Regions from separate parts of the Paenibacillus sp. S02 genome, predicted to be linked through region 2. Evidence: predicted binding sites of a transcription regulator. Region 2 holds the regulator's gene; the other holds the start of a gene.
The links. Region 2 encodes LexA, which represses DNA repair genes until DNA is damaged. Its sites were predicted from a motif close to CGAACATATGTTCG; they were not measured.
Positions count from the first base shown of each region.

Region 1 (15,140 bases), 980 kb from region 2:
CCACAGCAATGGTCTCAACCCACCGGAGATAGAGGTAACATGCTGCCTGAACAGCTCAATTTGACGAACCACATGCTCAAATCTTGGCGTGCCCAATACCTGAGAAATATATATAGCAAACGTTTGCAACCGCACGTTACCTTCTAGCAAACGTTCTTTTGTGACATCAAGCGATGGATGACTGAAATCGATCTGCGCATCGAGCTGCATTTTACATAACACATCGCAATGAAAGTCAACAACTGGCCAATTCACTTTTAGCTTATCATTCATGCACCTTACCTCCATCTATAGATTGAAGCACCACAAATTTATTTTAAAAATCATAGTAACAGACTCACAAAGCAAAAAAGCCCGTTTACAAATCGTAAACAGGCTCAGGCAACTTACATTTATTATCTTGGCTCTACAATCAATTTGATCGCAGTCCGATCTTCTCCATCAATAACAATGTCTGTGAAAGCAGGAATACAAATCAAATCCACTCCGCTTGGTGCGACAAATCCCCGGGCAATGGCTACCGCTTTAATGGCTTGGTTTAGTGCACCCGCTCCAATCGCCTGTAATTCTGCATTTCCGCGTTCACGCAGTACTCCTGCGAGTGCGCCTGCAACTGAATTGGGATTGGATTTTGCTGATACTTTTAATACATCCATAGTAAGTACCTCCCCTGGGAATGATGATGGTTTGATTCCACTATTAGATGTTATTCGAGGGTCAGCAAAAAATTCCTGCTTTTTGGTGACAGTTTTCCTTATTCTTTCCTTAAGTAGCTCACAAAAAGGTTAATCCATCCGCCATTCATCTTCTTTGAGTCTGATTTTCTGAATTTTGCGAGCTTTTCCATCGTTATCATTCAGCTCTACGCTGATGGCATGAAAATGCCATTTGCCCATGTCCACTTGAAAACGTACCGGAAGCTGGGTCTGGAATTTCTGTAACACAGCCTCTTTCTGCATCCCAAGCACTCCCTCATAAGGACCTACCATTCCCGCATCTGTCTGATACGCAGTTCCTTGTGGCAAAATCGTATCGTCATTGCTCTGTACATGTGTGTGCGTACCTACCACGATTGAAGCACGTCCATCCAAATGCCAACCCATAGCGATTTTTTCCGAGGTTGCTTCGGCGTGGAAATCAACTAGGATATGTTTATGTTTTTTGCGCAGCTCATCGACAATTTCATCTGCTGCACGGAATGGATCGTCAATAGCTGGCAAAAAGGTTCTACCTTGCAGATTAACAATAGCCAGCTCCTTACCTCCACCCTTTACAACGGTATAACCCCGGCCCGGTGTTCCTGGTGGAAAGTTAGCCGGGCGGATGATCCGCGGCTCATCATCTATAAAATCAAATATTTCCTTATTGTCCCAAGTATGATTTCCCATCGTAATCCCATGAACGCCCCAATCAAAAAACTCTCTGGCGATGGCTGGGGTAATTCCTCTTCCCGATGCCGCATTTTCTCCGTTCACAATAATAACATGCGGGTTGTATTTTGATTTTAGCGAAGGGAGATTCTCCCTCAGTGCCTTTCTGCCTACACTGCCGACGATGTCTCCAATAAATAATACGTTGATAGAAAGCCCTCCCTAGTCTGCCTTACATAATGAAAAGTGGCCCTACAAGCAGCGGCCACTTTTCATTGAAATACTTTTATTTTGCGTATTCTACCGCACGGGTCTCACGTATGACGGTAACCTTGATATGTCCCGGATAGTCCAGTTCATTCTCAATCGTTTTCGTAATATCGCGGGCCAGTCGGAATGCTTCCGCATCATCAATTTTCTCTGGCTGTACCATGACACGAACTTCGCGTCCGGCTTGAATCGCGTATGATTTTTCAACGCCTTCAAAAGATTCGGAGATGCGTTCCAGCTTCTCAAGACGACGGATGTACGTCTCTAGCGTTTCACGCCGCGCTCCCGGTCTTGCTGCTGACAGGGCATCTGCCGCCCCAACCAGCATGGCGATCACTGAAGTCGCTTCGCAGTCGCCGTGATGTGAAGCAATGCTGTTGATGACGACCGGGTGTTCCTTGTACTTCTTCGCCAGTTCCACGCCAATTTCAACGTGTGATCCTTCCACTTCGTGATCCAGCGCCTTCCCGATGTCATGCAGCAAGCCTGCCCGTCTTGCCAGTACAACGTCCTCGCCCAGTTCCCCGGCCATTAGACCTGTCAAGTATGCAACTTCCATCGAGTGCTTCAATACGTTCTGTCCGTAACTCGTACGGAACTTGAGACGTCCCAAGATCTTGATCAAATCCGGATGTAAGCTATGCACACCCACCTCAAAGGTGGCCTGTTCACCATACTCACGGATTCGTTCGTCCACCTCTTTACGAGATTTTTCCACCATCTCTTCAATACGAGCCGGATGTATCCGTCCGTCCGCTACGAGCTTCTCAAGCGCAGTACGCGCAATCTCTCTACGAATCGGATCAAATCCGGACAATATAACAGCTTCCGGCGTATCATCAATAATGAGGTCAATTCCTGTAAGGGTTTCAAGTGCACGGATATTACGGCCTTCGCGCCCGATAATCCGGCCTTTCATTTCTTCGTTCGGCAATGTAACAACAGAAACCGTCGTTTCTGCTACATGATCTGCCGCACAGCGTTGGATGGCCAGTGTGATGATTTCACGAGACTTTTTGTCCGCTTCTTCTTTGGCCTGCTGTTCAATTTCTTTAATCATCTGAGCTGTTTCATGACGAACTTCCTGCTCTACGTTGGTCAGAATAATACTTCTTGCATCCTCCATCGTCAGATTGGAAATACGCTCCAACTCAGTTACCTGACTCTTGTAAATCAAATCAATTTGCTGCTGGGTTTCATCGATTCGTTTCTCTTTGTTGGCCACTTGTTCTTCTTTGCGTTCCAGTGATTCCAATTTTTTATCCAGCGATTCTTCTTTTTGCAGCAATCTTCGTTCCTGTCGTTGAATTTCATTGCGACGTTCACGAGTTTCTTTTTCAGCTTCGGCACGGATGCGGTGGATTTCATCTTTCGCTTCCAATACCGTTTCCTTCTTCAGCGCTTCTGCCTCTTTTTTCGCGTTCTCCACGATTTGCGCGGCAGCTTCTTCCGCACTGGAGATCTTAGCTTCTGCAATAGATTTGCGAATAAAATAACCAATCCCGAACCCAAAGAATAACGCGGCTACAGCAACGAGAACGAACCAGATCGCAGTCATCATACTGTTCACCTCCCCGTTGGTTCCTCCAAGGCATTCCTTGGGACTTTTTGCAATTGTCACATTTACTTTGATCGTCAAACTAAGATTACGACACAAGGTCGTTTCATTTCATATGCACATGCTTTCACATGTACAATTCCGCCTGGCATAGCGGCATCACTTGTTATTTGGCGATGAGAACTCACCCGTGGATTCCGCTTTTTTGGAAGGAAAAAGGGCGTTCCACGAGTATCGTTTCATATATATTTTATTATTTGACAAATGGCATTGTCAAGGGAATGCAAACATTAGTAGACTAGCGTGTAGCTTTCCATGTAATAACCGGCTCATCCTGTCCGTTCATATTAGCCAAAGGTTCAGCAGCCGTTTGGCAACTATTCCTCCCACTGTAACAATTCCTCGTCATCTGAAGCAGCGTCATGCTCGGCCGCAGTAAGATGATTGACTACCCGGCGTGTCATATCTCCCGAATATCCGCGTCTCATGAGAAAAGGGTAGGTTTTCCTTTTTTTCTCCATTATATCACCACGTACCTGATTCCATTTCTTTCGTCCGACCGTCAAAGCGCTCTCCCACTCCTCATTGTCGGTGATCTCACCTAACGCTTCCCCAATAGAGGCTTTAGAGATGCCCTTCTGACGAAGTTCTTGCCTAACCCACATCTTCCCCTTACGTTGGCTTGTTATGCGCTGCCTTGCCCACTGACGTGCGTACAGATCGTCATCCACAAGTCGTTCCCGCTCCAGACGATTCAGCACTTCATCAATAACAGCTTGTCCCATCTCCTTTTGTGTCAAACGCTGCTCAATCTCCTGACGTGTACGCGGCTTTCGTCCCAAATAACGAAGCGCGTGCACGTATGCCTGTTGCTTTTCGTCCGCCAGAACGATTTCTTCCAGTTCCTTTTTGACGAAAGTCGTTCCTTTGAACATATTGTACTTGATCATTACATCTTCCAGTACGGACAATGAATACGGACCCAAATGAATCGTGTATCTTCCGCGTTTCCTGCCCTGCCCCTGTTCCACCCTAGTAACCATCAATTCCTCATGATCAGGAAAAAGGGAAATGCCTTGCTGCTCATTTTCTTTCGAAGTGTGTTCATCTTCATCTTCCAATTGCAATGTGCTTCCCTCACTTTGATATTCACGAAAGCAAGCTGAGAACGCCCGCCACGCAAAAGTAAAATGTAGCTGACACGCAGGCCATATTCAATGCAAAGATGCCCTGCACAACTGTGCAGGGCATCAGAATCATGCTATTCAAACGGACTGTGTCATAACCCTGGCTCCAGTTCACAAACCAGGATTCACCAAGCTTTATTCAAGCTCCAGCAATTCCTGTTCTTCCTTGGCTTGCTGTGCCAACTCTTCTTCTGTAGGTGGAACAACCGTCGTTACCAAATTACTGGCCACCCGAATTTTTTGTTCAATCGTACTAGCAATGTTCGGATTTTCCTTCAAAAATTGCTTCGCATTTTCACGTCCCTGACCTAGTCGTTCACCTTCATAGGAATACCAGGCTCCGCTCTTATCGACAATGTCATACTCCGTACCAATGTCAATCAAACTGCCTGTCTTGGAGATGCCTTCGCCGTACATAATGTCCACTTCCGCCTGACGGAAAGGAGGTGCGACTTTGTTCTTCACCACTTTAATACGTGTGCGGTTACCTACAACGTCATTACCGTTTTTCAAGCTTTCAATGCGGCGGACATCCAAACGAACTGTAGAGTAAAATTTCAGAGCACGTCCACCTGGTGTCGTTTCAGGGTTACCGAACATAACACCTATTTTTTCACGTAATTGGTTAATAAAGATAGCAATGGTATTCGACTTGTTAATAGCACCAGACAGCTTACGCAATGCCTGTGACATTAAACGAGCTTGAAGACCAACATGGGAATCTCCCATCTCACCTTCAATCTCCGCTTTTGGCACAAGTGCCGCTACAGAGTCAACAACAACAATGTCTACCGCTCCACTACGTACAAGCGCTTCGGCAATCTCAAGTGCTTGCTCTCCTGTATCTGGCTGCGATAGCAACAACTCATCAATATTGACACCCAGCTTGCTGGCATACGACGGATCAAGAGCATGCTCGGCGTCGATAAAAGCGGCTTGTCCGCCTGTTTTTTGCACCTCTGCGATAGCGTGAAGAGCTACTGTTGTTTTACCGGATGATTCTGGTCCATATACTTCAATAATTCGGCCTCTCGGGAAGCCGCCCGTTCCTAACGCAATATCCAAAGCAATCGAACCACTGGGGATCGTTTCCACTTGCATGTGGGTGGACTCACCCAACTTCATAATGGAACCTTTACCAAATTGCTTTTCTATTTGACGGAGCGCCATATCCAGCGCAGCACGACGATCTGACAATAAACTCACATCCTTCATTGTTTGTGCTTTAATAATACCTTGTTTTGACACGCTTGCCAAGCATTTTTTCGAACATACATTCGTTTTTTTATTCATGCAACTCTTCTATAATTACACCTGTCTCTTAAAATAAAAAAAGAACCGCTGGCAAAAGGCTTTGCAACGGTTCTTCCGATAAGATGATTATATCATGAATATCTATCTAAAACAACTCTATGAGCCACACTGTACATAGATAATTAAGAGAGTTTCTCGTTCTCTACCAGTCTGCGCCACAATCTGTACAGAATTGCTTTGACTGATCGCAGTCGGATTGTTTCACGGTTACCACCCAGTCTCAGCTCATGTACTTCCGTTTCTTTGTCGCGCTCAGCAATGCCAATATACACCAGACCAACTGGCTTCCGTTCCGAATACCCGGGCCCAGCTACACCAGTAACTGAAAGTCCAAAATCGCTGTCCATGATCATTCTCGCCTGCTCTGCAAGCACAAGGGCTACTTCCTTACTCACTGCGCCTGGCGCATGATCCCCTTCCAAATAATCATTAGGCACGTTGAGCAATTTCATCTTCATTTCATTGGAATAACACACGATGCCACCTTGAAACATAACAGCACTGCCAGGTATAGAAGTGATGTGTTCCATCAGCATTCCACCTGTACAGCTTTCTGCCGCACTCACAGTGAGTCCGCGTTTGGCCATTAGATCTACGATAACCTTCTCCAGCGTAACATCTTCGCTTGCATACATATATTCCGAAAGACGCTGCTGAATTTCTACTTCTGTAGCCGTCAGCTTAATTAATGCTTCACTTTCGCTAGCCGCCTTGGTGGATATACGGATCGTGACTTCCCCTTCCTTGGCATAAGGAGCAATCGTGGGGTCTGTCTGGGATTGGATCAGATCTAACAAATGGGTTTCAAGAGCTGACTCACCGATCCCTGCAAATTTTAGCATTTTTGAATAAATTGGCATCTCCTCACCACTCAATGCCTGCTGAAGCAACCAAGGTTTCGCCTGGTTTGCAAACATGGGTTTAAGTTCCTTAGGCGGTCCAGGCAAAACTACATAAAATTTACCGTCCTGTGCAATTGCGTCGCCCACAGCTAGCCCTGTCTCATTTTCAAGCGGAGTAGCGCCTTCGATAGAAAGTGCCTGCCGGCGGTTATTCTCGGTCATTTCTACCCCACGGTTACGGAAAAACTGATCTAGCTTGTCCATTGCAAGACGATCAATGTGCAATTTTCGCCCCAATACAGACGCTATCGCATCTTTCGTCAAATCATCCTGAGTCGGTCCCAGACCGCCCGAAAACAAAATAATATCCGCACGCTTCTGAGCAATTCTTATCGCTTCCTGAAGCCGATCTATGTTATCGCCAACTACAGTCTGAAAATATACATCGATTCCGATTGTAGCCAACTCTTGTGACAAATATTGAGCATTTGTATTCACTATTTGTCCGAGCAATAACTCTGTACCTACTGCAATTATTTCAGCTTTCATCAATTCTTCCTCCTGTACTGCGAATATTATGGGAATTATGTAAAGAAACAGCAATAAGTTTAGTCCCTATTGCTGCTTCCATAAAATTTATCCTGTTAAACTTTGGAGGAGCTCAGCAAGTGGATATTTTTCACAAAATAATCAATACCCGAATAAATCGTGATCAACACCGCTGCCCATATCGCTATTAAATCAAACGGGATACCAAGAAAAACAAACGGGAAATTATTAATGAGCAACGCTACAATAGCAACGATCTGGATGATCGTCTTCAATTTGCCCCAATTGCTTGCAGCAACCACAGAACCATCCAGTAAGGCAATCTGACGCAGACCCGTAACCGCAAACTCACGGCTAACAATCACAACGACAATCCATGAATCGATTTTTCCCATTTCTACCAAGGAAACCAAAATGGCGGTTACCAAAAGCTTATCAGCAAGGGGGTCCAACAGCTTGCCCAAATTGGTGACCATATTATTTTTACGTGCCAAATATCCGTCAAGACCATCCGTGCTGGCTGCTACAAGGAAAATGATAGCCGCAATCAGCTGATTATACGGCAGCTTGAAAGCTCCGATCTCAATCGGCGGCGGATAAAAATCAAAGTCCACCAGCAAAGCCAGCATCATCACCGGAATAAGGCAAATCCGCGTTATTGTAATTCTGTTGGGTAAATTCACAACACACTCTCCCCTGATTATCGTACTTGATTACAAATGGCAGTTTTCGGATTAAATTCAATCCTATGTAAATCGCTATCGACGAGCGCTATACACCTGAATTGTCTGCATTTTCGTTACAAGTATAATATGGCGCAAAACGCATGTCAAAATAACCTGCCGCACATCAAGCAACATTTTTTCCTACAAAATGTATGAGGGAAAACGGCTTTATTTCATGTTTGTAAATTGAAGCTCCAATGGCAAATCAGCTTTACGCAGCAATTGAATGATCGCCTGTAAATCATCCCTGTTTTTTCCAGTCACTCGGATTTGATCACCTTGAATCTGACTTTTAACTTTTAGCTTGGAGTCCCGAATAAGAATGTTAATTTTCTTGGCATTATCCTGATCAATTCCCTGCTTAAGCGAAAGACGCTGACGCACTGAACCTAAAGAGGCGGGTTCCAATTTGCCATACTCCACATTTTTAAGGGACAGACCTCGTTTGGCCATTTTAGATTGCAAAATATCAATCACCGCATTCAGCTTGTATTCGTCTTCCGATGCAATCGTAAGAGCTTCTTTCTCAAGCTTGAGGCTACTTTTGCTATCCTTGAAATCAAATCGTGTTTCAATTTCACGCTCCGTCTGATGAACCGCATTCGTTAATTCCTGCATATCCATTTTGGAGACGATATCAAATGAATTTTCTGAAGCCATCGTTTCACTTTCCTTTCCACAACAAAGTTCAATATCTAATTATAGGCTAGTCATTTACAAAAATCCAATAATCCGTTGACTAAAAAGGCGTTCTTGCCAGTTTTCCTGACAAAAACGCCTTTATTTCATTTACGGTCAAAATATCTAATTATGGCTTCGTGTTGGAGTTCGGAACATATCCAAAAGTCCAAGCACAATGTGAGCAAGACCAAAGCCCAGTATGCCATAGCCCCATGCATTCGGTGTCAGATAATAGCCCAGTAAACTGACAATTATACCGAGCCCAGTCACAATCCAGCTGACGGTCATAACGTATACACCTCACTTTGCGGAAAATGAAATGACTGCCTTTCCAGGAATTACAGTCATTAGTATTTCCTCGCACCAAGGCGTTTATTCACCATCAGTAGTTGTAGAATCTGTACCACTTTGTGCTGAATCCGTACTGCTACCTGTCGTAGAATCTGCAGGTGAACCCGTCACTCCTGCGCTCGTTCCGGTCGAAGAAGCTTCTCCTTGCTGGATCAGTACACGAGTAGTCGATTTATTATCGGTTATCGGTTGACCTGCTACGGAAATATCTGTGGCAGAAGACCGTCCTGATTTGATATATAAACCTTCTGGACCAATATCGAAAGACATGGCATCTCCACTTTTAGTCATACCATAACTCAGCTTTTCTCCACGGGAATTTTCTCCCTTGTACACTTCAAGCCAGCTTTCGCCCGTCGCTTTAATATCAACCTTGACCGCGGCTCCCGTTGAACTGGAAACTTTGAAAATCGTCGTCTTGCCTTGCTTGCCGTCCTGTGCCACAGTTACACCTTGTTGTGGCGTAGTCGTACCCGGCTGCTGTCCAGTATCTGGAGTAGTAGCATCCGTACTCCCGGTACCATCTGGCTGAGTTTGGCCAGTTTGACCCGCATCAGGAGTCTGCCCGCCAGCACCATTTGGAGCCGTCGTTTGACCACTGTTCGGCTGTGTCGTAGTGGTATCAGGAGTAGACGTGCTTGGTGCTGTGTTTGGTGTTGTACTTGGTGTTGTACTTGGTGTTGTACTTGGTGTTGTACTTGGTGTTGTACTTGGTGTTGTACTTGGTGTTGTAATCGGCGTTGTGTTTTCTGCTGTTTTTGGAGTTGAATGGTTGTTGCTCACCCAATAAGCATAAATAACCCCAACAATGAGAACTAGAAAAAGCCACATTAACGCTGTAGGCAACCATTTAAGATTACCAATCGTGGCGGGACGGCTGGAGCGTTTCTGTGTAACAGGCTCCATGACTGCTTCCGGCTCAGGTTCAGGCACATTGCTTTGATGCCCTTCCAGAATCTCATCGGGATTCAACCCGACCGTTTCAGCGTATGTTTTAATAAAAGCTCTGACATAAAAGCTTCCCGGCAGCACTTTGTAATCGCCCGTCTCAATGGCTTCCAGATAACGTTTGCGTATCTTCGTCATTTCCTGAACATCGTCAAGGCTCAATCCTTTTTGCAGCCGGGCCTCCTTTAATTGCTGACCCAGTTCTGACATGTCATCATCTCCTTGTGTAATTACGCTTATTTAAAGATCTTCTGTATAACTGGCTGTAAAGGTATCATAAATAATTTCCTCAGCCGGATTATTGCGAAGTTCAATAATGATATTGAAATCGTCAAAGCTGTATCCTGATTCACGTACAAATACATCAGGATGCTCAATCACTTTAGTACTTGGCATACTCATGATTTCCTGAAGCAGGTGATAATGTCTTTCATTTGACCGAATTGTACTCACAATACCATCAATAATAAACACATTGTTTGGGTTCATTTCTTCTTCAGAGAGCTGACTGCGCACCGTCTGTCGTAGTAACGTTGAAGACACAAAAGTCCAACGCTTCATTGCGCATACACTACTGGCAATAATGGATTCCGTTTTGCCCACACGTGGCATCCCGCGAAGACCGATCACCTGATTGCCGTCCCTCTTTAATACTTCACCCAAAAAATCGACCAGCAACCCAAGCTCATCGCGTGTAAAGCGAAATGTTTTACGATCATCCGAATCCCGATCGATGTAACGGCCGTGTCTTACTGCCAATATATCAACCAGTCTCGGAGCACGTAAGGCCGTGACTGTAATGTTGCTCGCTTTTTTTAACGTGTCTCCGAGAATACGTATCTTCTCGTCATCGTCCGTTTCAAGCAACATCCCCCGTCTTTCGCCTTCAACACCGTTGATCGTCAGTATATTAACCCCCAGAATACCAAGCATGGAAGCAATGTCTCCCAGCAGTCCGGGTCGATTTTTATGTATCTTGTACTCCATGTACCACTGTTTCGTTTCTTCCGTCACGTTAGCACCTCATTCACATTCAAACCGTCAACAACTCCAAATCAAAGCATTATTGTATCATAAAATAACATCTTTCGACAAAACCAATTATTGAAATTTGATAGGCTGCATTGTGTTGTAAGCCTCAATCACGTTTATGATATATAAATTACAATGGAATTACAAGAACAGCTCTGTAACCATTACAGAAAAGCCCCCAAAAGGGAGCTTTTCATGTTGGTTCCTACTTATGCGTTGCTCTTGGCCAATTTAACCATTAGCCGGGCGATGGTGTGACGCTCGTCCTCATCGGCAACTCCCCACAGTTCTTTCAGTGCGCGGTTGGAGTGGTTGGCTGGATCGACCTTCTCATCCAGAAAATCACCGATTTCATAAGCAAGCTCTGAAATGGTATCTTGGCTGATTCCCAACTTCTCCGCTTGCTCTACACGCTGACCAAGGAACTTTTTCCAAACATCAAAATTCTGAACAACTGTTGACATACTTAAATCCTCCTTAGATGATTCAGATTTAAAATCAACAGTTGTAATATGCTCTTCTCAGACGCTTACTATACTGGTGGATTCCTCCAAGCGATATTTCCCTTAAGTCACCCATCCTCCGTTAGGACTTATGACCTGACCATTAATATAACCTGACTCAGGAAGCGCAAGAAAATAAACCAGGGACGATATTTCATCAGGTCGAGCCAATCGTCCGGCAGGAATTTCTTCTTCCAAACTGGTAATTTCGCCTTCATCCAAATGATCCAGCATCGACGTATCCACTGCACCTGGAGCTACAGCATTCACTGTCACCCCGGAAGGTGCTACCTCTTGAGCCAGCGCTTTAGTGAAAGCGTTAATGCCTCCCTTGGTGGTGGAATACAACACCTCGCACGAAGCACCACATATCCCCCACACGGATGAAACATTCACAATGCGGCCATAGCGTTGGGAAATCATATGCGGCATAAAAACCTGCGTGCACAGAAAGGTTCCCTTAACATTGACAGCCATCACTTCGTCCCATTCCTCTTCCGAAACATCTGTCAACAGCCCATAATGAGATAGTCCGGCGTTGTTCACAAGAATATCCGGCTTCATCCCGTGATTATCCAGCTTTTCACGCATGCGTTCGATTTGCTCCTTGCTCCGCAGATCCGCTGACACGGTCATTACCTTGCCTGAATAAGCCATGCAACGACGGGCAACTTCATTTGCTTTTTCATGGGACTTCATGTAGTGAATAACCACATTCATCCCTACAGCTGCAAAACGCTCAGCAATAGCCGCACCAATTCCGCCACTTGCTCCTGTAATCAGTACGGTTGTATCGCCAATCGCTTTTAATTCTCCGCCCTCGGTGGTCATCGTTTCCCTCTCCCTGGACATTACGGACTCACCACTAGTGATATTGCGAGTTGATCCCACTGGATATGGTCTTTCAGACGGCGATTTACATCCTCAAGCGTGATACTTTCATAAATCGGAAGCAGTTGGAAAAAATCGCTGCCCCGAAAGCGATGTCTTGTAAATTCATGCGCAATATTTTCTGGTGAATTGAGTGTACGCAGATAACCACCGATTTTCTTTTTGCGCGCCCGTTCAAAATGTTCTGCTGCAAAGCCCTGCTTCTGGATGGACTCCACCTCTTCACGTATTCTCGCCAACAGCCGATCCGGGTCTTTGGTATCCCCACCGATTGCAGAGAATGCATATTGCTGCGTACTATTGTACTCATGACCAAAACTATCCGAAATCAGATCCTCATCGTAGAGCTTTTGATACAGTTGTGTACTGGAGCCAAACAGGAGATCTAGCATCAGCTTGGTTTCTAGATCATGACGGAGCAATTCTTCACCCGTTAGGCCTACTTCAGCCTCCTTGAATCCAAACAGTAGCTTTGGCAGAGAAACGGCCAGCTTTACCTCACGACGTGGTTCTGCAACTGTAGTGGGTTCATCGTCGAAAATCCGCTCGATCTCTCCCTGCGGCTTATAGTCCTTTTTAGCCTGATTGTTACGTACCAGTTCTATTACTTCAGCTGGATCCACTCCGCCCACTACAAAAAGAATCATATTGCTTGGGTGGTAGAAAGCTTCATAGCAACTGTACAGCGTTTCCTTTGTAATCGTACTGATGGATTGAACAGTACCTGCGATATCAATATGCACCGGATGTACCTTGTACAACGCCTCGATAAGACCAAAGTAACTCCGCCAATCGGGATTATCTTCATACATATTGATTTCCTGGCCGATAATGCCTTTTTCCTTCTCTACATTTTCATCTGTAAAGTAAGGATGCTGCACAAAATTGACTAGCGTGGTCAAATTTTCTTGAATACGCTCAGTTGCCGAAAACAGATATACTGTTTGATCAAAGCTCGTAAATGCGTTCGCCGATGCCCCATTAGAGGAAAAGGTAGCAAAAATATCTCCTTCAGGCTCTTCAAACATTTTATGCTCCAAAAAATGGGCTATGCCATCCGGCACCTTTACGGGCTGTTGACCTTCTACGCGGAAATGATTATCAACCGAGCCGTATTTAGTCGCAAATGTGGCGTACGTCTTCTGAAAACCCGGTTTGGGCAACACATAAACGTGTAAACCGTTATCCATTACTTCATAGTACAGCGTTTCCTGCAAATGCTCATAAGGTATATGCTCCACCGCTATTCCCCCTTCTGGTCTCTCAAGAAATAAATAGTGTCCAGTCGGAACGTCCGGGCGGCATCCTGAACATCCTGCACCTTGACTGCCTCCACCTGACTCAGCAGTTCATCTACCGTCCGCTCTTTACCGGAAAGCTGTCTGTTAAAATCATAGGCGATCATTTCAAAAGCGGAATCCTGCATCTCCTTCAGCAAGTTGCGAATCATCGCCTGCGTTTGGGTCATTTCCAGCTCGGTAATCGCTCCATTTTGCGTATCTTCCAGTTGCTTGCGGATAATAGTAACCGCTTTTTCATAATTAGGAATTTCGATACCAGATTGAATCGTACCAATCCCTTTATGCCCGTCATACCGCGATGAAGCGTAATACGCCAAACTTTCCTTTTCCCTTACATTAACGAACAGCTTTGAATGCGGATACCCGCCCAAAATGCCATTGTACATCAGAGCAGAAGCATAGCGATCGTCTCCATACGTAATAGGGGTGCGCAACCCCATGTTGAGCTTGCCCTGGTTCACATCAAGACGCTCTACAACGGTTTGAACCTCACGCTCTACTGACTTGGGCTGTTCAGGAACATACCCTGTTTCCGCTGAACGGTTCAATTGAAAATAACGATCAACAAACTTCTCAACTTCTTCCAGCGTCGTATCTCCCACAACGTATAAATCCATGCTAGCATGATTCAGCCATTCTCCATAAGCCTGATACAAACTCTGTGCATCTATGCTGTCCAGATCGGATCGTTGACCAAGAGGGTGCAGACGATAAGGCTCATCTTTGCACATTTCCTCCATACAGCGCTCGCCAGCATAACGTATTTTATCGTTAACTATAGATTCCAGCTTTTTACGCACATTTTCTCGTTCCTGCTGGACGTATCCCGTTTGAAATGCACCATTTTCCAATGCAGGCTTCGTCAGCACTTCTCCGAGAAAAGCAAACGAACGATCCAGCAAACTATCCGGACTGTTTACAAAGCTGTCATTAATCGTATCCATGCGAAATTGCACGATCTGATAATCTCCACGTTTGTATACATCGAATCCGAAACCCGCGCCATACAATTGTTCTAACTGTTCTCTGAATTGTGTAGTCTGCGGATACGATTCTGTACCCCGTCGCAGAACGAAAGGTACCAGCCCCACTCGGGTTACGGTTTCCTCACGTAGCGGAGTACCTACATACAACGATATGGCAAACGTCTTAAAGCGCTTGGTCGGCAGTACATGAATCCTCAGTTGTCTGCGTGTGCCACGCTCGAAACCTGTTTTGTTCAAGTCCAAAACTCCTTTGTGACGTCAATTTGCGTCTAGCCTTTGATTAGCATTAGCTGCTGTAAATCATCCTCCTGTAAAGAGGTAAAGTGTACCAATCTTTATTCTAACCATGCAAAAGCCAAGAAGCAACCGGAGACAAGCTCCCGGCTGCTTCGGCGTTTTACATGCAGAAAATATGCTCCCCGATGGTTTTCACCTGCGGACGGGACCAAATCCATTTGGAGGTGGCTGTTTTTGGGTTAAAATAATAAAGACATCCTCCGCTTGGGTCCCAGCCGTTCAGGGCTTGGCGTACCGCCTTTTGTGCAGTCTCATTCGGTGTGAGCCAGATTTGGCCGTCTGCTACAGCTGTGAAAGCTCCTGGCTGAAAGATCACTCCAGATGGTGAGTTGGGA
Region 1 is NZ_CP073682.1:2,323,313-2,338,452, reverse strand. Features, by position in the region: gene KAI36_RS10460 (dipeptidase) at 1-273, opposite strand, end outside; gene KAI36_RS10455 (stage V sporulation protein S) at 396-656, opposite strand; gene KAI36_RS10450 (TIGR00282 family metallophosphoesterase) at 786-1,580, opposite strand; gene rny (ribonuclease Y) at 1,657-3,201, opposite strand; gene KAI36_RS10440 (regulatory protein RecX) at 3,576-4,325, opposite strand; gene recA (recombinase RecA) at 4,521-5,582, opposite strand; gene KAI36_RS10430 (competence/damage-inducible protein A) at 5,822-7,090, opposite strand; gene pgsA (CDP-diacylglycerol--glycerol-3-phosphate 3-phosphatidyltransferase) at 7,186-7,773, opposite strand; gene KAI36_RS10420 (YajQ family cyclic di-GMP-binding protein) at 7,984-8,475, opposite strand; gene KAI36_RS10415 (hypothetical protein) at 8,620-8,784, opposite strand; gene KAI36_RS10410 (RodZ domain-containing protein) at 8,869-10,005, opposite strand; gene KAI36_RS10405 (DUF3388 domain-containing protein) at 10,036-10,809, opposite strand; gene KAI36_RS10400 (DUF3243 domain-containing protein) at 11,037-11,291, opposite strand; gene ymfI (elongation factor P 5-aminopentanone reductase) at 11,394-12,161, opposite strand; gene yfmH (EF-P 5-aminopentanol modification-associated protein YfmH) at 12,182-13,462, opposite strand; gene yfmF (EF-P 5-aminopentanol modification-associated protein YfmF) at 13,465-14,745, opposite strand; gene sleB (spore cortex-lytic enzyme) at 14,906-15,140, opposite strand, start outside.
Region 1: a site for LexA is predicted at 5,652-5,665, ahead of recA (recombinase RecA). Genes of this name have one in related genera too.

Region 2 (15,140 bases):
AGTCCAAATGGAATTCCGGATAGAAGGAGTTTTGTAACCTGCTTGTACGTAAGGTTTTTCTTTTTTACAAAAATTACAAACATCCAGCTCAAAACTGCACCAAAGAAATACTGCGCACCAGTTACCTCTGGTGTTGAAAAACCAGCGTTATATGCCAGTTTAACAAATGTGGAAAGTATCCCGTAACAACAACCTCCCAAGAAAACAATAACTGCATAATGCCACAACTTCATGAACAATCCTCCTTTTTTGAATACAAAAAAGCCACACAAATGCGTAAAGGCACTCGTGTGGCGAAAATAGAGATGACTCTCTAGAAAAATCCACATCCATCGGGTTTTAGTATTTCGTTCATTTCGGTATCAGTATAAAAGCAAAGGTTTGTTCTTGTCAATAATCTGATTCGGAGAGAATCAGGATGAAATCTAAATTAGGTCAAAGCGACAGTAACAGTTAAATACAAAGTAATGTGATTAAATAGCAATCAAGCCCAAATTATTTTTTAATTATTTGGGCCAAAATTACTTCATATATGAAATGTAAGAATGTTCATGTGAATTCCTCTCTACAAGTTAAATTCCAGAGAAAAAAACCTTGCATTTTCAAAAAAGAGTGTTTTATTATTGTCCGCAAAGGGAGCTTGTACATCAACTGGATTGTGACTGTTCAATCAGGCAATACCATTTCTGGCCAGAAAAGACGTACCTTCAGCTAACTTTCACAAAATTTGAGGCCTGTGACAAATCGGAAATCGCTAACACAGCCTTACAGGATTGTAACCGTCGCAGGGCAAAACCTGGATCGCTAAACTTCCAGCATGGTGATGTTGCCTAAGATCTATGCACGGGGGTAGCTATTCAGTTTTTTTGATGCAAAGTCACAGCCAGAGAGGAAGAGCATTCATGAACTATGACCAGTTGGCCAAGGAGATTTTGTCTCGAGTTGGCGGTGTTGAAAACGTTACCAGCGTTGTTCATTGTGTAACACGATAGCGCTTTCAATTGAAGGACGAAGAATTGGCTAAAACGGAAGAATTAAAAAATTTGTCTGGGGTCATTACGGTTATGCAAAGTGGGGGGCAATACCAAGTTGTGATTGGGAACGAAGTTCCGGATGTGCATAAAGCCATAACAAAAATCGGAAAATGGTCTTCGGATGATGAAGAGACATTAAATTCCAATGACGAAAAAACATCCAAAGGAAAAATCTTCAATCGTTTTATTGATATGATATCAGGTGTTTTTCAGCCATTGCTTGGTCTGTTGGCTGCGACAGGAATGATTAAAGGATTCAATGAACTGTTTTTGTCTTTCGGTTGGATTACTGAAACATCTGGGACGTATCAATTGTCTTGACCTACTTCATTGGTTTAAAGATCCAACAGAAACAATGTCAACAAATATGGGCGACAAACAAGAACCCATTCCCAACATAAGTAAATTGAATGACCAACCATTTGAAATTGTTAGTCCGATGACCGGTACTGTTGTTAGACTCCAAGATATTAAAGGCGAGACTTTTGCAGGAGAGCATATGGGTAAAGGGATAGCCATCCGCCCCACGAATGGACGTGTCGTATCCCCAGTGAACGGCATTGTACAAACGATTTACCGTACTAAACATGCCATTGGTCTCATTAGTGATGACGGGGTAGAAATACTCATTCATATCGGACAAGATACGTGTTCAGGTCGGTGATGTCATTGTAGAGTTCGACTTGCAGGCGATCCTGGATGCCGGGTATGAAACGGTAACTCCCATTGTAGTCACGAATACGTCTACGTATCACGACATTGTAGGGACCAAAAATGACATGGTTAATGAAAAAGAACATTTAATCAAAGTATATGTATAGAAAAATAGGGAGGTACGTGGAAATGTTTAATGAAATCACTAAATTCCCGGATAATTTTCTGTGGGGTGGTGCTACAGCGGCGAATCAAATTGAGGGAGCTTACCTGGTTGATGGTAAGGGACTGACGACCATTGATTTGATGCCGACGGGGCCCAAACGTAAACAGGTTTCGACTGGCAACTTAAATTCATTTGTACCCGAGGAAGGCGAGTTTTATCCTTCACATGAAGCTATCGATTTTTATCATCGTTATAAAGAGGATATCGCGCTTTTTGCTGAAATGGGTTTCAAATCATTTCGAATGTCGATCTCCTGGGCCCGTATCTTTCCCAATGGTGACGATATAACTCCAAATGAAGCAGGATTGCAATTTTACGATGACGTGTTTGATGAACTTCTGAAGTACAATATTGAGCCTGTCGTTACGATTTGTCACTTTGATTTACCCGTGAACTTGGCGAAAACGTATGGCGGCTGGAAAAACCGAATCATGATTGAACTATTTGAAAAATACTCTAAAACACTGTTTGAACGCTATAAAAATAAAGTGAAATACTGGATGACATTCAATGAAATTAATATGTTATTGCATCTTCCTTATACAGGAGCGGGCATTATTTTTGAAGAAGGCGAGGACAAACAACAAGTTCTGTATCAAGCAGTGCATCATGAACTGGTTGCAAGTGCACTGGCAGTCAAGGCTTGTCATGAAATCATTCTTAACGCCATGATGGGATGTATGTTGGCGGCTGGAAATGTGTATCCATACAGTAGCAATCCGGAAGATTACTGGGAAGTAATGAAAATGGAGCGTGATTCATACTTCTTGATTGATGTGCAGTCCAAAGGGGAGTATCCCGGTTATGCCAAACGCTTTTTCATCGAGAATGGAATTCAGCTACAGCTTGAGCCTGAAGATTTGGAGATTTTGAAGACATATACTGTGGATTACATCGGTTTCAGCTATTATTCGAGCCGTTGTACCAATGCTGATCCTGAAATTCTGAAAAATTTTACGGATGGGAATGTGTTTGGTTCCGTAATCAATCCTTACTTGGCAACCTCCGAGTGGGGATGGACGATTGATCCAAAAGGCATGCGTATTACCTGCAACCAGTTGCATGAAAGGTACAACAAACCATTGTTTATCGTTGAGAACGGACTTGGTGCGCAAGATACTCTTATGGACAACGATACCATTGAAGACGATTACCGCATCTCGTATTTGGATCTTCACTTTGCAGAGATTGCTGAAGCAATAAAAGATGGGGTGGATATTATAGGGTACACAAGTTGGGGGCCGATTGATCTTGTGAGTAACGGTACCGGCGAAATGAAAAAGCGATATGGTTACATCTATGTGGACAAAAACAATGACGGTTCTGGCACGCTTAGAAGAATTAGAAAGAAAAGTTTTCATTGGTACAAAGACGTCATTGCGAGTAATGGAGCAAAGTACTTTCAGAAATAATCACTTTATCTGTAATGGACCACATAATCTTAAATTTTTGAAACTGCTGCAAATTGAATTTGTTTGTATATATCACCAAGTTTAGTGGCTTTGGTGTAGTACAGCCGTTGGGCGAGGATTTGATAGATATTGTGGACTACGGCGCAGTTGGAGAAGATTACACCGGAGTTAATTAAGATTAACGGATTTTATTTCTTTCGTGAGCAGTTTAGATTTAGAGTAGACGTGAAAAAGGACACTTAATCAAATGTGTATTTTTCATGTCAGACAAAGCTCCCCTTACTTTGACAGTCATTAAGCTGTATGTTTATTAATGAGTATTAAAAGAAGGAGAGGACAAAAAAATGAGAATGAAATTAGGAAGGAAAGCTACTTTATGTTTTCCACAATCGCTCTCTTGTTTTCAGTTATTGCTCCGTTGTCAGCTTCTGCAGATGCAGCAACTGTAACTCTTGACACTTACAAAAATTTTTCAAATCAAGAAATAGTTTTATCACAATCAGTAATATTTAAAGATGACACGGCATATACAGATGTATCTGTTACAGTGAAAAGAGTGAAATTTTCAATTAATGGTTTGGAAAATCCTTTTAATGCTAATTATTATAATCGATTGGCCTGGACAAGCGATGAAAAGACACCGAGTATAGAAAATACGTTATCAGTAAAAATTGCCCCAAAAACAGGGAGTCTTTACGGTTCCAGTAGCTATGAGAACCTTTCTCTGATAAAACAAAAAATCAACTCTGATTCCAAAGTATATGGATGGATTCAATTAGAATCAAAAGAGTGGGCTAAAGCAGGATCAGCTATAATTAAATATTAAAAAATCCTTAACGTATGAAGTAAGTGAATACTCAAAATAAAACAAAAATCTCTGCTAACCTTAATTGGTCGCCAGAGATTTTTCGTTGATCAGTTTGAATTTAGAGTAGATGTGAAAGGCTCAACCAGCTAAATGGTATGAGTCTTTTTTATACCCATTAAAAAATAAATATGCAAATATTTAGATTATATTTATAGGTCAGCAAGTTTATGTTTAGATAGGTTTTTAAGAATGATTTATCTTGGTAATAGTTTAATATATTGCTAGGAGGAGATCGAGTGATAAGTAAAATTAAAGCATTATGGAGTATTTTAATTGTAGCGATAGTGTTCTTGAATATGTCAGCTATAGAGGTAAAAGCAGAAGCTGTAAGCGATGAATGGTCGATTAAAACGACTATAGAAAATCCTAAGGCGGTAAGTGCTGTTTCTGAATTGAATGGCAAGATATATATTTTCGGTGGTTCTTCAGGATCAAACCCATATAAGGATGTTCAAATTTATGATCCGAAAAATAATATATGGGCCTCAGGAAGTAGCATGCCTACGGCTCGTTCTACAGCAACTTCCGTTGTTTATGGAAATGATATTTATGTTATTGGTGGCTATACAGGTAATGCCTTTAGCTGGACAGGAGGCTCCTCAGTAAATAATGTTGAAGTTTACAATACCCAGACAGATACATGGAGTGTTAGGAAAGCTATGCCGCAGGCTTTAGGTTCGTTGACAAGTGTTTTGCATAAGGGAAAGATTTATGTGTTTGGTGGGATGACAACAAATACGCGTTCAGTTGCTACTGTCCAAGTATATGATCCGGGCTGTCATTTATTCCAATAAAGTATTTGCTATTGCTGGAAAAACTGAAGCAGGTGGACGTAGTTATGAACTTAATACAGTAGAATCCTTTGATTTTGATCAGAATAAATGGTCTCCTGAGGCTAGCTTAAAGCAAGCTAGAAGTGGGGCTGGGGCTATAACATTAGGTGGACAAATTTACGTTATTGGAGGAAGTCAGAGTACATTGGCTAATTCTCCGGTTAATACTATAGAGATATTCGGGAAGATTGACAGTTCCACACCTGAGCCGACACCAACTCCCGAACCAACTGATCCATCTCTACCAACTGGGGACCGTGCAATTCTGGTGGTTACTATGACAACTGGTTTGGAAAAGGAGTTTGACCTAAGCATGAAAGAGGTCAATGACTTTATCTCATGGTATGAGGGCAAGCAGGCTGGTTCTGGATCGGCTTCATACGCCATTAATAAACACGATAATAATAAAGGTCCATTCAGCAGCCGAAAGGATTACATGCTATATGATCGTATCCTAACATTTGAAGTAAGTGAATATTCTAAATAAGTTTAAAAGCTCTGCTAACCTTAATTGGTCGGTAGAGCTTTTAACTGTTCACGTCTCTTATAATGTATCAAGGTATTCTTTCTGGGATTTGATAAAATCTTCAACACCATCATGATAGGTAAATCTACCGCCATTTTTATCAATAATCCAGTTGATCTTCTCGTCATTTAACAAGACTCCATACATGCAGTGATGAAGCAGTTCAATTTGCTTTTCATCCCTAATTCGGATCAAGTGTTTTTCTTGTTCGTCAATGAGGTACCATTTCGTTTCTGTTTCATCTACATCTACATCCGCATCCACATACAGTATTGATACCGACAAGGGAAATGGCCAGTCAAACCAATGTTCTCGCTTGTCTTCTCTATAACCTTCAAATGCCATGGTTATTTCCTCCTACTTGGATAATTTCCTGATTAGTTAAATGTATCTAACGTGCTGCGATTGTACGCTTTATGAAAACTGTTTTTTGGGAACTCGCAGCTATCCTCAGCCTTTGGTATCCTGGCACCAATGCGGTGAATGACCTGCCGTTTGAGGTTGGCACGAACTGCGATGCGTCTGTTTAGGCTGGGTTAATGGGGGGAGGTCCGAACTTTATTGTAAATCCCTCATTTGCTCAATTTGTAAAGGCAATGCTGGTTCAAGGGAGAATTTTCGGCAGCAGCTCCTTTTGACAATGGACGACGTAGGCTTTTAGGAATACACACATTAAATTTACTGCTGTTCTTGTCTTATCCTATTGGCTCAGGAATATCGCCCCCATATTCTTTCCATGGCTTTACGTGCGCCATCGTAAACTTCTGCAAAAGTTTAGTGTAACTTTGGCAACCGTCTATTCCGCTATTGTTGCATAATAGTTGTGTCCGCTTTCGTCGTTCATTGTTCTGATCTGTAAAGTATACGGAAACGCCGGGTAACAAAGAAGTTGAACGCTTTGTTACCAGATATCGAACGCTACTCCAATACTCTACAATAATTCTGCTGAGCGAAGACGGGTGCCCAACATGAAGGAACTGGAGATAAAGACAGGTAGCAGTGTAGTGGACATAAAGGTACGCGTTTGATGGCTGGCTTTGGGAAGAAGGGGACAACAAGAGCGATATGCGCTCTATATTGTAATCATAGAGGGCTGGGATGGTGACCAAAAGATCATTACATTTTCCTCGTCTAGAAATAGGCATTATACGGTATTAAACCTCCAATGATCTGGAGTTTATTTTTTGTACTCAGAATATAATTTGTGCATAACACATCAGGAGACTACATACATGTCAAAAAGACTCGAAGGTAATGGATTATGGGTAAGCAGCCGCATCGTCATACCGGAATATAAGGAAGCGTATTTAAAGCTCATGAAAGACCGTCAAAATACGGCCTTTTTGTCGTTGGGGATAAGATCAAAGTAACAAGCCAAGGTACTTGGAACTGGACAGAACGTTTAATATCGTAAGGCGAGCAGCCTGACCTTACATAAATTCTTTTGAAATATCACCAAATCGTTGCATAATCCGAAAGAATGGGTGATACCCTACTGGCATGCGCTGACGGGGTGTTTATTGTTTTGGAATATAGTAGAATTCATTAATTGAATCTTGAGGAGTGAAAAATATATACTCGAAGCCATAACTCAATGCAATTAAATTGAATTAAGGCAGATATAAAGAAGGACTCTATCAGCTAAATGCTGTAGGAGTCCTTCTTGTTGTTCTTTAGTTGTGGCAATAGTAAAAGTTCTTATCAGTGGCACCTTGCTGGATACGCTGGTAAGGTGTTTTTTTATTTACCTAGAAGTCCATCCCATAAACAAGACCTCGCATAGCCTGTGGAGTAAACAAAGGAGGCGTTACGTGTGAGAGGAATAGAAAGAGGCTACGAAGAAACGGCCGGGAAGATTTGGACATCGATAGCTGCTGTCTTGGCACTCTTCATTTTGTTGGTAATCATCTTGAAATTAATTCTTTTATAAAGATTATTAGGCTCTACCGGTTTATCTGGGTGTGAGCCTTTGTTTTGTTTACCTGCATGCCCTATCAATGAACGTATTTATACATATATTAAGGTGAACGACAAATAAAGGAGGTTTAAGACATGGGTGCATATGAAGGTACAGGTGGCGGCGGTGTATGGACTTCTACAGCGGCAATTTTAGTGCTCTTTATTCTCTTAGTTATCATCACTAAATCACTTTGGGTTTAATTTGTGAAAAGAACTGTTGGGTAATACCACTTCACTCATGGATGGCAAATAGTTGAACTCAATGAGCGCATAAGCTATTTGGCAATAGCCACAGTATTCGCTTCTCTTTTGGCGAATACTTGGTGGATTTCCTGCCATAATAGATTTGCGCTTATTGTATTTTGTAAGAAGGGGAATGTTTCATAGAATGGGTACAATCCTTCCTAATACCTAAATTTAATCTCAGATAGGGCCTTATTAGTTTGCAACAATAACTGGTATGAGTCTTTTATTTGCGATAATACGCACGATACTTTGCACATCTTTCAGTATAGTATTAAGAAGATTTAATATACTTTGGAGGTGTCCTATGATAGAGGATTGGCTTGAGGGTTAATTGTTTTTACTGGCAGCTATTGAGGATGAGATTATTGTGAAAATACAAGAGAGTAATGTAACTTTTGATCATAAGTACAAAGTGGTAAAGTAGGATACCGAACTGTTCGCAGCTGCGTTAAGTCAGGTAGATGGAAATGATAATCCAATATTCGAAAATGTACATGATCTACTTAAAAGTATTGGGGCTAGAAGAGACATGCTAAATCGAAAAAATTAGGTGTTGTGATTTGATGCTTGAATTCTTTTTAAAGCTATGATTTTCTTAGTAGATTCAATATACTTTTCCAGCGGTTATTTCTTAGCTTTTGTTTATATGGCAAATTTACATAACATTTTTCCCATTAGTGAGTTTATTATTAAAATTGATTCTTGAGATGGGGTTATAATTACGGCGATACAATTTTAGTAGGATTATTCATCCAAAACAAAAAGACTCTATCCAAATATCGACAGAGTCTTTTGTATGAATATTTGTTTTTAGGATGGAAAAAGTGTTTCGGAATCTGCCGAACCGCCGTCACCAAGCCAACGGTTAGGACCTGCAAATGAGAAAGTTTTTCCGTTTCCAGATATTTTGACATTAGCGATTTTCCAACCTGGTTTATAGCCAGATCCATCAGTTCTAATAGTAATTTTTCTGATGTCACCTAGGTTACTAGTGCTGATTCTTGTTGTATCGGAATCTCCTTGTTCAAAGCTACCATTGAGTGTAGCGGTAGCATAATCTCCATTAGAACCATACAGAGTTATAGAGATGTTCGAGTCTGTTCCGGCATCTTTGAGATTGGCCGTATTTACAGTAACGACATATTCAACATTAGCAAAAGGCGTAACAGACTCTATACTTCTATTTGAGTCTTGTAATGAACTATAAGTGTCACTTGTGACCTGATCTGCAAAAGAAGGTGCAGCAAAAGCTACAGATGAGATAAGCATTGCTACTGATGCTAGTAAAGATACTTTTTTCATTAAATTGTTACCACCTTTCTAGTATTTGTATTTAATGTTATACATGTGTAATGTATTTGTACATAGTTCATTGGTTGTGAAGAGAAATTTTTTCTTGTCTTTGTTTGTTGTATTTTATCTTTATGTGTCGGATATTAGCTTTCTAATAATCATGTAAGGGTATGATTATTTAGAGAAGGATTTTTTGCGCTTATCCAGAATGAATTGTCGAGGTGACCAACATGAATCATACATATGAAGTGTTGATCCAATATCGAATTGTTTTCAGCTGCATTAAGTCAGATAAGAGCATCTGTAGTCCAGCCGCTGAGTAGGATATGATGGAGGTTGTGGAATACGGTGGTGGGCAAGTGGGGCCTTATAAAGTTTTAAATTAAAAAATTGAGCAAACAATGCAGCAACGTACAAACCATAGATGGATTTACAGCCGGAATACTTAAGTTAAAAAAGCTGAAGCAAGTTTAGGGCTGTAGGTGTGATCAGTTGTACACAAAGTATTTGAGTCAAGAATGCTGCTGCTTTTGACTGGGTACTATTTCGCTTCTGTTTTAGCCAGTGGAAGCATAGTTGAATATGTCGATGGTATTTAAAAGGAAGGCAACTGAATTTAGCAGTTCTATGGGATTTAGGAGTTGGGTGTATCGTTTAACACAAAAAAAGCAGGAAGAATCCTTCCCGCTTTTGCTTGAAAACGATTATTAACGTCTGCGTTGTCTATCATTTACGCTAAACAGATTAACAGCCAGTGCGTTACCTCTTGCACGCGCAGTGGCTCTTTGAGTGGAACGGATGTTTAATCTTCTTCTTCTCAAATCACGTTTGCAATGTCTTCTGCTCATATTATCACCTCCCTTCAAAGAAATGAAGGTGCGGTTAAATCTTAGTGGCGTTTATGCTTACGCTTGGAAATTTTGATATTCAAGGCATTGGTTGCTAGTGCATTTCCGCTTCCTGTTTTAGCAGCTGCGGCTTGAAAGACTTTAACGACCAGATATCTGTTTTTCCCGATGCGATGCTTATACGTTTTAACTCTATTTCTGATCATCTGCATATCTCCTTTGCTTAGTTCTGCTATATACATATGTCAATTGTGATAGTAATGTATCAGCATAAATCTATTAAAAGCAAAAAGAAGCTAGTACCTATATTCCTAATGGTTAATAAAAAAACTCATGCGAACCTGTCTTCGCCTTTTCAACTTTACGTTGCAGGAGAATGTTACAGGCAGGTCGGCATGAGTCTAATAGTATAGATAAAGATAATAGGCAGTTAGTATGAAAATTATTTACTATTAAGAGTGTTAAGTTTTTTCTCGTAGTACGCCTCTTGAGCAAGAATATGATTCAGTTGTTCAGAGAGCTGTTTATATTCTTGGCTGTCTTCTGGATAATTATTTCTTTCGAAAATTACAGCTTCGAGTTGCTTTTCTAAATACCTGAAATGGATAAGTATTTGTATGTACTGAATACGGTCGTAGGTTGTTATGTGTGAGTTCTCTTTTGCATACAAATGATCCATTGTTGGAACTACACAGCTTATGGCGATAAATATCACAACAAACGCTGAAATTACAAGTTTTTTCATTTAATTCCTCCTACAGAGCTATGAGTAGTTAATATACCATATTTATCTAAAACAAAAAAAGATCTATTAGTTTTGCCCATGACAGTATAGCTGCTCAAGATCAGTGGGGGATTATTTGAGATGAGGAGGCTGAATTTATAGTAGAAAAAATAGGAATAGGTTGCTGAAATGAAAAAATAGTTGTGAGATACATAATAGCAATACAAAACCGGCTTGCCCTAGGCAGCCGGTTTTGTATTAGTGGATAGATTAACGGGGAAGAAAGAACGAGAAATCAGTGGAAGTCCCGGAAGAGTCCTACAACCTTGCCCAAAATGCTGACGTGTGTCAGGCGAAGCGGTTCAAAGGCTGGATTTTCAGGTTGAAGCCGGATATGATCTTTTTCTTTGTAGAAGGTTTTAACTGTAGCTTCGTCTTCATCTGTCATAGCTACAACAATATCACCATTATCAGCGGTCTGCTGCTGACGTACGATTACATAGTCTCCGTTAGCAATCCCAGCCTCAATCATGCTTTCGCCTACAACAGATAACATGAATATTTTATCCTCACCAACAAAGTGTTGGGGAAGAGGAAAGTAATCTTCAATATTTTCTGTCGCCGTAATAGGAAGACCAGCGGTTACTTTGCCGACGACGGGGACACGACTAATGGAGTAATTAATCAAGTTGCTGTTATCCGATTCGTCTTGACCGAGTAACTCAATAGCCCGTGGTTTTGTAGGATCGCGGCGAATGAGTCCTTTTTTCTCTAAACGATCCAAATGACCATGAACCGTAGAACTGGAGGCTAATCCGACAGCCTCGCCTATTTCGCGTACAGAAGGGGGGTATCCCTTTAGACGCACTTCATTGCGGATAAATTCAAGAATGGCCTGCTGGCGGCTCGAAATCTTAGACATACCGTATCAACCCCATTTAGTAACGTTTGGGAAAATTATAGCATAGAACCTCCGTTCGTACAAACATAAGTTCTAAATAATCCCTGAAAATAATTGCGAACTTTTGTTCTCTTTTCTATTGAACAAAACAAACGTTCGTGTTATATTGTGAAAACATAAGAACAAACGTTTGGAGGACACAGCCAATGATGAAATATAGCACTTATCAAAGTATTTTTCCGATGAATTTAGAAAATTTACAGGAGACCCGAAAAGAGGGTAGGGCGCGTTTTATGCAGATTATTACCAATACTCTTTTACTTAAGCTTCTTATTATAGTGATTGTTGCTTGGATTGCAGGGGCAGGTGTAATTACGGTTTTCGCAGCACCTTCAGCTTCCAAAGAAGAAGTGACTAAACTGACCGTACAACCTGGGGATACGTTGTGGGAGATTGCCGCAAATCATAAACCGGAACGAATGGATACACGGGTATATATAGAAGGAATTGTGCGGATTAACGGTTTGGAGGATCGGGGAGTGCAGGCAGGTCAGGTACTCAAGCTTCCTAACTTCTGATCTATAGATTATTAGAGCTTGTCAGGGAGCGCAATACGGGAGCCTTGACAAGCTCTTTTCTACATGTCAAAGTGTATTATATCTTTGCTTTTATGGAGGGGACACAATTTGGATATAGACAGCTTGGTACAGCGCATTAATGAATTAGCGCGCAAAGCAAAATCCGAGGGTTTGACGGAAGAGGAAGCCACAGAGCGCGCCAATCTTCGGGAAATTTATTTAGGTAACATTCGCCGTAATTTTCGGCAGCAGCTTGAGACGATTGAATTTGTGGACGATGATACATCGAAAGGAAATGACGGGCTGAAGCATTAATGTTGTTAAAGCGCCCAAGCCTGCAATTTGCCTTTTGTTTTAGGTACCTTTCATGGTATCTATATAGATCAGCTTTGAGGCAATTGTTTTAATGTAATATATCTGGGAAGGAATTGAGAGATGGCCCGATCATTTGAAAGAAAAGTACGCAAAAACACAGCGCATTTAAATAAATCGCGCAAAAAGCAAGGCATTCAAACCATTAGCGGCGCAGGTTCTGCAATGGATATTTTCCGTGGCCGTAACATTACTGTGCCAATTATGCTGGCTGGTCTTTCTGTATTGTACATGCTTATGAGTTACTTTTTGACTAAGACCGGTATGCGAGGGATGGATTGGCTTGTATTCGGCCTGTACTTGATGCTGGCTGTTATCTTTTTTATCCGTCGTCCTTATCTGAAAGTGGGAAAGGATACTCTCTATATGCTGAAAGGTGGTAGAGAACGTCCAATGACGGCAGGGGACATGAAAGCCATCAAGATTGAAAAGGGTTACGTAACTGTTGAAAGAAAAGGTAAGGGCGGTAATTTTATTTTCACAAAATCATTAGGTCGCTATGACACGGATGCCATTGCAGAGCGACTTGAGAAGTTTGCGCTATCCAATCAGATACAGGTAGACAAGAAATAACTGATTTAGCCTGTAGCTCTGTAACAAAGGCCGTATGATGTTATTTCATATAACATGCTGCGGCCGCTTGCTTAATATGGGCACACATAACGATTCAAATGCTTAATCAAGCAAATAGGCGTACATATACTGTGGAAAGAGAGTGGATAATTCAGATGACGATTCAGGCGGTAATGTTTGATCTTGATGATACCCTTTTGTGGGATGAACGTAGTGTAGAAGAGGCATTTGATGCAGCGTGTCAAACAGGCTCCCGTGAAGCAGGTGTTGATCCAAAAACTCTTGAGGAAGCCGTACGTAAGGAAGCACGCGCTTTGTATGAATCCTATGAAACCTTTAGTTTTACTCAAATGATCGGCATTAATCCGTTTGAAGGATTGTGGGCGAATTTTACAGCAGGTGAGCAACCTGAATTCCGCCAATTGGAACAGTTGGCCCCTGTTTATCGAAAGGAATCATGGCGCAGAGGACTACAGCAACTAGGGATAGATAATGAGAAGTTGGCGGAAAAGCTGGCTACCCAATTTGCTTCGGAAAGACGTGCGCGTCCACATGTATATGAAGAAACGTTTGAAATTCTAGAACAATTGAAGGGACATTACAAGCTGTTATTGCTGACAAATGGCTCCCCTGATCTACAACAGGAGAAACTGGATGGAGTTCCTCAATTAGCTCCTTTCTTTGATCATGTAGTTATTTCAGGTTCATTTGGTCGAGGCAAGCCTGATCCGTCTATATTCCAGCATGCTTTGGGGCTTCTTGGTATTGAGCCTGAACATGCTTTAATGGTAGGAGATAAGCTGACGACTGATATTCAAGGAGCGTTGGCAGCAGGTGTACACTCGGTCTGGGTGAACCGAAACGCTAAAACCAATACCACAGAGATCAAGCCGAAGTTCCAGATCAAGCATCTGTCTGAATTGGACGGAATTATTCAATCGTTAAAGTAAGAAATCCATAGTCTTCAGAATCAAGTATTAAGAAAACTCCCTTCGCTCGATTGTTACAGAGCAGAGGGAGTTTTTTTATTCACACAAGGATAAATTCGTAATCATGCTTTAATGAAGGTTGGATCTTCATACGGTTCGGCAATCCAGCCATTTTCTTCGATGAACAAGCGGATTGCGACGATCTTTTGATTCTCCATTAAAGTGAAGAAGTGAGGTATATTTTCAGGTACGGAGATAACGTCCCCCGGTGAAAGCTCTACGTTAAAATAGCCGATCTCTTCAGGGCCTTTAATGATGAAGATGCCTTTACCAGCGACAATGGCACGGATTTCATCCTCGGTATGGGTGTGAATTTGCTCAAACTTGGCCAGTAGCTCGCCCAAATTCGGCGTTGCTTCAGATAAAGTGATAACGTCCCATATTTTATATCCGCGACGTGCGGCTAAATCCTTGATTTCGGGTTCAAATGTTTTGAGAACAGCGGCCTTTTGATCATCTGTTAAGGTAAAGTTCTCTTGCAGCTCCCCAGACAATTTGGAAGCATCCCAATGTTCATACAATATCTCGTGACTCTCCAGAAATTCACGTACTTGTTCTTCACCGCTAATTCTTTCATTCGTATTACGTATTAAGATTTCGGCCATATATATATTCCCTCTTTTCCACTTGGATTAATGTTGTATAAAGAATACCATGTCTTGAAACGTTGTACAATACAGGATTTCAACATTTTATAATGCAAATGACTATAGCTAAAGGATGCAGGGTTAAGTACGTTCTTTAATGCTACAAACTATAAAAATGAATTAGAGAAGTCGTTTTTACAAAGAACAACCTGTATAAAACGTATGTTTTTACTTCAATCTATCTAAATGATACGGTTTCTGCTAAACTAGGATTTAACGTTTTGCGGGGGTGAAGAAATTTGGATAAAGTTAGCTTGCAGGATGCATTACAACGAAGAATACTCCTTCTTGATGGGGCCATGGGCACCATGATTCAACAGGAAGACCTTTCCCCCGGTGATTTTGGTGGGGAAGAGCTGGAGGGCTGTAATGAAATGCTGGTCTTAACGAGACCGGATGTCATTCAAGGGATTCATGAAGCATACTTGAAGGCCGGAGCAGACCTAATTGAAACGAA
Region 2 is NZ_CP073682.1:3,301,309-3,316,448, reverse strand. Features, by position in the region: gene KAI36_RS14590 (EamA family transporter) at 1-233, opposite strand, end outside; gene KAI36_RS27600 (PTS transporter subunit EIIB) at 840-992, shown strand; partial or broken gene KAI36_RS27730 (hypothetical protein) at 1,200-1,349, shown strand; partial or broken gene KAI36_RS14580 (PTS sugar transporter subunit IIA) at 1,294-1,855, shown strand; gene KAI36_RS14575 (6-phospho-beta-glucosidase) at 1,878-3,326, shown strand; gene KAI36_RS27330 (hypothetical protein) at 3,380-3,502, shown strand; gene KAI36_RS14570 (hypothetical protein) at 3,640-4,152, shown strand; gene KAI36_RS14565 (Kelch repeat-containing protein) at 4,431-4,988, shown strand; partial or broken gene KAI36_RS27595 (hypothetical protein) at 4,960-5,040, shown strand; partial or broken gene KAI36_RS27590 (kelch repeat-containing protein) at 5,116-5,514, shown strand; gene KAI36_RS14555 (hypothetical protein) at 5,572-5,898, opposite strand; gene KAI36_RS14550 (hypothetical protein) at 6,786-6,923, shown strand; gene KAI36_RS14545 (YjcZ family sporulation protein) at 7,606-7,713, shown strand; gene KAI36_RS14540 (PLAT/LH2 domain-containing protein) at 8,569-9,060, opposite strand; gene KAI36_RS14535 (hypothetical protein) at 9,759-9,899, opposite strand; gene KAI36_RS14530 (hypothetical protein) at 9,941-10,105, opposite strand; gene KAI36_RS14525 (hypothetical protein) at 10,342-10,644, opposite strand; gene lexA (transcriptional repressor LexA) at 10,919-11,545, opposite strand; gene KAI36_RS14515 (LysM peptidoglycan-binding domain-containing protein) at 11,734-12,102, shown strand; gene KAI36_RS14510 (DUF896 domain-containing protein) at 12,211-12,417, shown strand; gene KAI36_RS14505 (hypothetical protein) at 12,538-13,047, shown strand; gene KAI36_RS14500 (HAD family hydrolase) at 13,203-13,997, shown strand; gene KAI36_RS14495 (1,2-dihydroxy-3-keto-5-methylthiopentene dioxygenase) at 14,099-14,641, opposite strand; gene metH (methionine synthase) at 14,923-15,140, shown strand, end outside.